Regions from separate parts of the Streptococcus sp. ALY_211 genome, predicted to be linked through region 2. Evidence: predicted binding sites of a transcription regulator. Region 2 holds the regulator's gene; the other holds the start of a gene.
The links. Region 2 encodes CtsR, which represses protease genes until heat stress. Its sites were predicted from a motif close to TTGGTCAAAAAAGGTCAAANA; they were not measured.

Region 1: AC4HAJ_RS07970 (ATP-dependent Clp protease proteolytic subunit) is a predicted target of CtsR. The motif match lies at 2,088-2,108, and genes of this name have one in related genera.

Annotation. Positions count from the first base shown of each region.
Region 1 is NZ_JBZFUN010000012.1:4,181-8,581, reverse strand. Features, by position in the region: gene AC4HAJ_RS07980 (MalY/PatB family protein) at 1-1,152, shown strand, start outside; gene upp (uracil phosphoribosyltransferase) at 1,314-1,943, shown strand; gene AC4HAJ_RS07970 (ATP-dependent Clp protease proteolytic subunit) at 2,157-2,747, shown strand; gene AC4HAJ_RS07965 (YlbF/YmcA family competence regulator) at 2,840-3,289, shown strand; gene AC4HAJ_RS07960 (DUF2129 domain-containing protein) at 3,289-3,567, shown strand; gene AC4HAJ_RS07955 (ABC transporter substrate-binding protein) at 3,846-4,401, shown strand, end outside.
Region 2 is NZ_JBZFUN010000002.1:115,232-119,632, reverse strand. Features, by position in the region: tRNA gene AC4HAJ_RS02530 (tRNA-Cys) at 76-146, opposite strand; gene rpsB (30S ribosomal protein S2) at 402-1,178, shown strand; gene tsf (translation elongation factor Ts) at 1,261-2,301, shown strand; gene AC4HAJ_RS02515 (CtsR family transcriptional regulator) at 2,442-2,909, shown strand; gene AC4HAJ_RS02510 (ATP-dependent Clp protease ATP-binding subunit) at 2,902-4,401, shown strand, end outside.

The DNA of each region.
Region 1 (4,401 bases), on a different contig from region 2:
TATGATTTTACAACCCTTCCCAATCGCTTAAACAATCACTCGGTCAAATGGAAGGAGGTTGAAGCTGATAAAGACTTGCTACCTCTTTGGGTGGCTGATATGGATTTTGTAGCCTTTCCAGAGATGATAGCAGCTATACAAAACTACGCAGATTTTGGAGTCTATGGCTATCCCTACGTCTGGGACGAGGTGCTCGAAGCTATTGAGAATTGGGAAAAAAATGAACATGCCTATCATTTTGATCGCAGTGCCCTAGTTCTTGTTGAAGGAGTTGTCCCAGCTATTTCAATAGCTATACAGGCTTTTACCCAGGAAAATGATGCGGTTCTCATCAATACTCCTGTTTATCCTCCCTTTGCACGCTCTGTCAAGCTCAATAATCGTAAACTCATTGAAAACCCTTTGGTAGAGCGCAATAGCCACTTTGAAATTGATTTTACCCAGCTAGAAAAAGATATCCTAGAAAACGATGTTAAACTCTATGTTTTCTGCAACCCCCATAACCCGGGTGGCCGTGTTTGGTCGGCAGAAGAAATCGCCAAGATAGCTGAGATCTGCAAAAATCATGGCGTCTTGCTCATATCAGATGAAATTCACCAAGACTTAGCACTCTTTGGCGCCAAGCATCATAGCTTTAACACAGTGGGTGATTACGCTGATTTCACGGTCATCCTCTCTAGTGCAACAAAGACCTTCAATGTTGCAGGAACCAAGAACAGTTTTGCCATCATTGAAAATCCTGAGTTACGTGCCCAGTTTAAACAACGTCAACTCGCTAATAATCAGCACGAAGTACCAACGATCGGTCTGATTACGACACAGACAGCTCTGACTAAAGGAAAAGCATGGTTGGAGCAATTAAAGCAAGTCCTCGAGCAAAATATTACACTAGCTGTGGATTACTTACAGGACAATACTAAGATTAAAGTCATGAAACCAGAAGGAACCTATTTGATTTGGTTAGATTTCTCAGATTATGGCTTATCAGAGGAAGAACTACACCGCAAAATCAAGGAAGAAGCAAAGTTGATTTTGAATGTGGGGACCACATTTGGACCAGGAGGGGAGCAGCATGCCCGCCTAAATGTCGCAACACCAAGGGCAGTGGTTCAAGAAGCTGTAGAGCGCCTAGCAAAAGTCTTCCCTAAATGATTAAGGGGGAAGGCTATCCAACCACTGCATCAATTTTGTAAATCTTGAATTATGTTAATGAGTCTGGACTTTTGTCCCAGACTCATGATTTTTTCTGCACTACCTTAAAAATGACACAGGATTTGGTATAATAGAGAAAACATAGAAAGAAGAGACGAATTATGGGAAAATTTCAAATCATTGCGCACCCGCTTATCCAACACAAGTTATCAATTCTTCGCAGGGAGGATACTTCGACCAAGCATTTTCGTGAATTAGTAGATGAGATCGCTATGCTTATGGGCTATGAAGTCTCCCGAGATCTCCCCTTAGAGGATGTGGAGATCCAGACCCCCATTACCAAGACGACGCAAAAGCAACTAGCTGGTAAAAAGTTGGCCATCGTTCCTATTCTCCGTGCAGGTATCGGAATGGTCGATGGGTTAGTGAGTCTTGTTCCAGCTGCTAAAGTTGGACATATCGGGATGTACCGTGATGAGGAAACCCTGCAACCAGTTGAATATCTTGTGAAATTGCCAGAAGATATCGATCAACGTCAAATTTTCTTAGTTGATCCTATGCTAGCAACAGGTGGCTCAGCTATCTTGGCCGTTGATTCTCTGAAAAAGCGTGGTGCGACAAATATCAAGTTTGTCTGCTTGGTTGCAGCACCAGAAGGGGTAAAAGCGCTACAAGAAGCTCATCCAGATATTGATATATACACAGCAGCTCTAGATGAAAAATTGAATGAAAATGGCTATATTGTCCCAGGACTAGGAGATGCGGGGGATAGACTGTTTGGCACCAAATAACCCCAAGTAAAAGAGACTGAGAGTCTGGACTTTGGTTCCAGACTCTTTTCGTTCAAAGATTTTGATAGGACGAGTATAATCGGTACTTTTTCTTTCTTGCTTGATCTCATTTACATGTCTATTTTCTTAAGGAATAATAGTTTTTATTTGACCAAAATTGACCATTTAGGTATAATGTGACTAATCATTTAGACAAAAGGAGATTACATTACTATGATTCCTGTAGTTATTGAACAAACCAGCCGTGGTGAGCGCTCTTATGATATTTACTCACGCTTATTGAAGGATCGCATTATCATGGTGACCGGTGCAGTTGAAGATCAAATGGCAAACTCTATTATTGCCCAACTACTCTTCTTGGATGCTCAAGACAATACAAAAGACATTTACATGTATGTCAATACACCTGGTGGTTCTGTATCGGCTGGTCTTGCGATTGTTGATACGATGAATTTTATCAAATCAGATGTTCAAACTATCGTGATGGGGATGGCGGCATCAATGGGAACTGTCATTGCTTCGTCAGGGGCTAAGGGAAAACGTTTCATGCTTCCTAATGCAGAGTACATGATTCACCAACCAATGGGAGGTACTGGTGGAGGTACGCAACAATCTGATATGGCCATTGCCGCTGAGCATCTATTAAAAACACGTAATAATTTGGAACAAATTTTGGCGGATAACTCAGGTCAATCCTTGGAAAAAGTCCATGTTGATGCTGAGCGTGATAATTGGATGTCAGCTCAAGAAACTCTTGAATACGGTTTTATCGATGAAATCATGGAAAATAATGCCCTGAAATAAAAAGGCATTCCAAGATTGACAATATAAGCCTTCTTATAGCAAAATGACCTAAGACGATCAAGTAATAGGTCATTTTTTGTTATAATGGTAGCATGTTAAAAATCAATGAGGACTTATTTGCGATTGATGATCAGATTGATCAGCTAGTGGCTGCCCTTTTAGAAACCCCTCAATTTAGGCGATTTCAAGAGGCTAAGCGAGCTTTTGAAGCAGACAACATGCTGCAACAATCCTTAGAGGAATTCAAACAGTTAAAGAATAGCTATGAAGAGGTGGCTTCTTTTGCCCAGTATCGACCGGAGATTGGGCAGCTAAAGCGCCAAATGTTACAGAAAAAAAGAGCCTTGGATCTGGCGCCTCTGACGCAAGAATTGAGAAATAGTGAGCTGGACCTGCAGGAGCTACTAGCAGAGATTACCAAGGGGTTAACAAAGGCTGTCGCAAAAGATATTTTTGTCGATACAGGATTACCTTTAGCACCTAGAAAGCGACCGCATGGCTACAACCCAGACCAACATATAAGGGAGAAAGGAGGGAAATGATGTTCCAAAAACAAGAAAGACGAGGGATCTTTGTCTATCTTTACTATAATAGAGAAGCCAAGAAGCTCCAGCAATTTGGTGATATTATCTATCATTCTAAACGCTTTCGTTATGTGCATCTATACTGTGATGCCTCGGATCTGAAAGCTAGTATTGCCAAGCTAAAATCCCTCAAATATGTCAAGCGTGTTCGAGTGTCAAACTTAGACGGAATTGATCAAAATTTTGTGGGCAACTTATATCGAGCGGATCAGGAATTGCAGCAGCAAAACTCTTAGGGAACGCCTTTGGCTGCCTGCTCAGATCAGTGCCTCCCGCTTAATAATCTATCAGTAAATGACAAAATGTCTGAACCTAGGAAGATTAACCTAGGTTTTTTAATGCAAAATTCTATAGTTTAGCAAAAAGAGCAGACCTCTTGACAATTGTCTGATAATTCTGTATTCTATGAAAAGACTTTTAACATCAAGCTTAGGCTTTCTAAGCCCCTGTTTTTCACCCCTCTAGGCTATCTTAGCTGAGGAAAGTATATAGAAGTGATAAGGAGAATAATCTAATGTATAAAAAGATTATCGCTACAAGTGCCCTTCTTTTAGCGTCGATCATCTTGGTAGCCTGTGGGAAAACACCAGATGTCACAAGCAGTGCTGAAGGGACTAAGATTGGAGATGCCATTAAGATCGGTGTCGATATGGAGTTGACTGGTCCTGTGTCTGCCTACGGGGCAGCTGAATACAACGGTATCAAGCTAGCTGCTAGCGAGATCAATAAAGCTGGTGGTATTGAGGGTAAAAAGATTGAACTTGTCGCAAAGGACAATAAATCTGAAAATGCAGAAGCCTCCACAGCTGCGACTAACTTGGCTGTTCAAAGTCAGGTCAACGCTATCATAGGCCCGGCAACATCAGGTGCCGTAGCGGCGGCCTCGCTCAATGCTCAAAAAACGGGTGTTCCCTTACTATCGCCAAGTGGTACCCAAGATGATCTTACAGTTGAGGAAAAAGATGGCAAACAGACAGCTAAACAATTTGTTTTCCGCACAACTTTCCGTGACAGTTTTCAAGGTGAAGTTCTAGCTCAGTATTCTTATCAAGATATGAAGGCTAAGAAAG
Region 2 (4,401 bases):
CCATTAGATAAAACTAAAAAAGCCTATATTATAGGCTTTTTGAATGGGTATGAGATGTTAGGAGAAGCATCTTTAAGGCGGTAGACGGATTTGAACCGACGATCAAGCTTTTGCAGAGCCGTGCCTTACCACTTGGCTATACCGCCGTAACAATGACATTCTACCGAAAATCTATACTTTCGTCAAGTAGATCACTTAAAGACTGGTAGAAACAGATTCCTTAAATCAAAAGCATTTAGGATGAAACAGCTTGTCTTTTTTGTCTTTTTTTGGTAAGATTAGGAGGTTGCCAACAGGCAATAAATACTCATTTTAGACTGATTGTGGAAGCTGTTGCCACTACGGTTGCTCCTGCAAGCTAAGGTCTGAAAGAGGAAAAAACAAAAAAGGAGAAACTACTCATGGCAGTAATTTCAATGAAACAACTTCTTGAGGCTGGTGTTCACTTCGGTCACCAAACTCGTCGCTGGAATCCGAAGATGGCTAAATACATCTTCACAGAGCGTAACGGTATCCACGTTATCGACCTCCAGCAAACTGTAAAATTAGCGGATCAAGCCTACAACTTTGTCCGTGATGCTGCAGCAAATGATGCGGTTATCTTATTTGTTGGTACCAAGAAACAAGCGGCTGAAGCGATCGCTGAAGAAGCAGCGCGTGCAGGTCAATACTTCATCAACCACCGTTGGTTGGGTGGAACGTTGACAAACTGGAACACAATCCAAAAACGTATTGCTCGCCTCAAAGAAATCAAGCGCATGGAAGAAGAAGGAACTTTTGAAGTCCTTCCTAAGAAAGAAGTAGCCCTTCTTAATAAACAACGTGCTCGTCTTGAAAAATTCTTGGGTGGTATCGAAGACATGCCTCGCATCCCAGATGTAATGTTTGTTGTTGATCCACACAAGGAACAAATCGCTGTTAAAGAAGCTAAAAAACTTGGTATCCCAGTCGTAGCTATGGTTGATACTAACACTGATCCAGATGATATTGATGTGATCATCCCAGCTAACGATGACGCTATTCGTGCTGTCAAATTGATTACATCTAAGATGGCAGATGCGATCATCGAAGGAAACCAAGGTGAAGACAGTTCCGTTGAGGAAGAAATGACTGCTGCTTCAGCAAATGCTGACTCAATGGAAGAAATTGTTGAAGTTGTTGAAGGCGACAACGACTAATTCTTAACCCAAGAAACAGCTAAAGGGCAGGGCTCAGCCCTAGCCCTTTATTATTTAAACTATTATAATTGGAGGACTAATCATGGCAGAAATTACTGCAAAGCTTGTTAAAGAATTGCGTGAAAAATCTGGTGCCGGCGTTATGGACGCTAAGAAGGCATTGGTAGAAACTGATGGTGATATTGACAAAGCGGTTGAATTACTTCGCGAAAAAGGAATGGCTAAGGCTGCTAAAAAAGCTGACCGTGTAGCTGCTGAAGGTTTGACAGGTGTTTACGTGTCAGGCAATGTTGCAGCAGTCGTTGAAGTTAATGCAGAAACTGACTTTGTTGCTAAAAATGCTCAATTTGTTGAGCTGGTAAACGAGACAGCTAAAGTGATTGCTGAAGGTAAGCCAGCTAACAATGAAGAAGCGCTTGCATTGACTACTGCTTCAGGTGAAACTCTTGAGGAAGCGTATGTTAATGCGACAGCAACGATCGGTGAAAAAATTTCATTCCGTCGCTTTGCCCTTCTTGAAAAGACTGATGACCAAGCCTTCGGTGCTTACCAACACAACGGTGGCCGTATCGGTGTTATCAGTGTTGTCGAAGGTGGTGATGAGGCCTTGGCTAAGCAAATCTCTATGCATGCTGCTGCAATGAGTCCAAAAGTCTTGTCATATACACAATTGGATGAGCAATTCATCAAGGATGAGTTGGCTCAATTAAACCATAAGATCGATCAAGACAACGAAAGTCGTGCTATGGTGAATAAACCAGCCCTTCCACACTTGAAATACGGTTCTAAGAGCCAGTTGACTCCAGAAGTTTTGGAACAAGCGCAAGAAGATATCAAGGCAGAGTTGCAAGCTGAAGGCAAGCCAGAAAAAATTTGGGATAAAATCATTCCAGGTAAGATGGATCGCTTTATGTTAGACAATACTAAGGTTGACCAAGAGTATACTCTTCTTGCACAAGTCTACATCATGGATGATAGCAAGACTGTTGAAGCTTATCTTGACTCAGTCAATGCTAAAGTTGTTGCCTTCGAACGCTTCGAAGTTGGTGAAGGGATCGAAAAAGCAGCTAACGACTTTGAAAACGAAGTTGCCGCAACTATGGCAGCTGCGCTCAATAATTAATTTAATTGAGCATATCTAGATAGTTTAAGAGATTGGACATTTGTCCAATCTCTTTTTGCATATAGTGCCCTTTACTTCCCAAACGCTGACAATTAAGGTATAATAGTCAAAGATAGTCAAAGACAGGATGGGAAACTCATATGCCTACAAAAAATACATCGGATAATATTGAAGAGTATATTAAAAAGATATTAGCTCAGACAGGTATTGCGGAGTTAAAACGTTCACACCTAGCTAGTTCCTTTGATGTGGTTCCTAGCCAGATTAATTATGTCATCAAGACTCGCTTCACTGAAAGTAGGGGCTATATTGTTGAGAGTAAGCGTGGTGGCGGGGGCTATATCCGCATTGCTAAGGTGGCGTTTTCTGATCAGCATCATTTACTCTGCTCTTTGGCTACCTCTATTGGCCAGTCAATCAGCAGCCAAGTTTTTAATGATATTATTCAACAGCTTTATGACGAAAAAATTATTAGCGAACGGGAGGGCAATATTATTTTGGCCTCTGCGCTAGATGACGTTCTCGGTGATGATGCACTTGAAATTCGTGCACGTATGTTAAAGAAAATTATTCAGCGATTAGATAGAAAAGGAAATCCTTATGACTAATTACTCTTTAAAAATGCAAAAGGTTTTCAATAGAGCCCAGTATCAGGCGGCTCGTTTTCAGAGCAAGCTCTTAGAGACTTGGCATGTTCTCTTAGCTTTGGTGGATGTTGACGACACGGTGGCCCGCCTGACTCTGGGAGATTTTGATAACCAGATCGACTTGGATGACTACGAAGAAGCTGCCAGTTTGGTCATGCGCCGCCAGCCTTCTCCTGTTGGTGGAGTGAGAGACATCTTGCCTGCTTCACCTGCTCTCAAGCGTGTGCTTGACTATGGTGAGAAAATTAGCGTAGCAGTATCCTCGAAGGAAGTAGGAACTGAGCACATTCTTATGGCCATACTTTTGACACGGGATAATCTTGCCTTACGTATTTTAGAGCAAGTAGGCTTTCTTGCTCAGGAAGATGGCAAGAATCGACCAAGATTGCTTGATCTACGCAAGGTACTAGAACGCTATGCAGGTTTTGATAAAGACCAAGTCAAAGCAATTTTTGACATTAGTAAGCCTAAAAAATCAGGTAATAGCAACTTTAATAATATGATGGGGGGACAGAGCAACCCCGGTGAATTAGCTGATTTTACTCGTGATTTAACCGCTTTATCAGCTCAAGGAAAGCTCGAAAAAGTGATTGGACGCGATGAAGAAATCAGCCGTATGCTGCAAATTCTTAGCCGTAAAACAAAAAATAATCCTATCTTAGTAGGTGATGCTGGTGTAGGGAAAACAGCGCTAGCTTACGGTCTAGCCCAGCGTATTGTCCAAGGAGAGGTGCCTTATGAATTGGCAGATTTTCGAGTTTTGGAACTCGACATGATGTCAGTCATTGCTGGGACACGCTTCCGTGGTGACTTCGAAGAACGAATGAATCAGATCATTTCGGAAGTCGAAGAAGATGGTCATATCATTTTGTTTGTGGATGAGATTCACACCATCATGGGTTCCGGTAGCGGAATCGACAGTACGCTTGATGCCGCCAATATCCTCAAGCCTGCTCTATCACGTGGCAGTTTACACATGGTAGGTGCAACGACTCAAGAAGAGTATTCTAAGCATCTCGAGAAAGATGCTGCCCTATCTCGTCGTTTTGCAAAAATTTTAATCGAAGAGCCTAAGATAGAGGACGCTTATGCTATCTTACGTGGCTTAAAAAAGAGTTATGAAGATTACCACAATGTCACTATCTCAGATGATGTGATGATGACGGCAGTAAAAGCAGCCCATCGCTATCTTACTAGTAAAAATCTCCCTGATTCTGCGATTGATCTCTTGGATGAAGCTAGTGCTGGTGTTCAGAATACTATTAAAAAATCTGCACCAGAATTTTTGACTCCCGTAGATAAGGCACTCTTGGAGAGGAACTTTGACGCCGTTGCCAATCTTTTGATTAAAAGTGAGACTAAAAGTGTCAAGCAAAAACCAACACCGATTACAGAGGATGATATTTTGAAGACTCTGAGCAAGCTCTCAGGCATCCCAGTAGCAAAGATGACC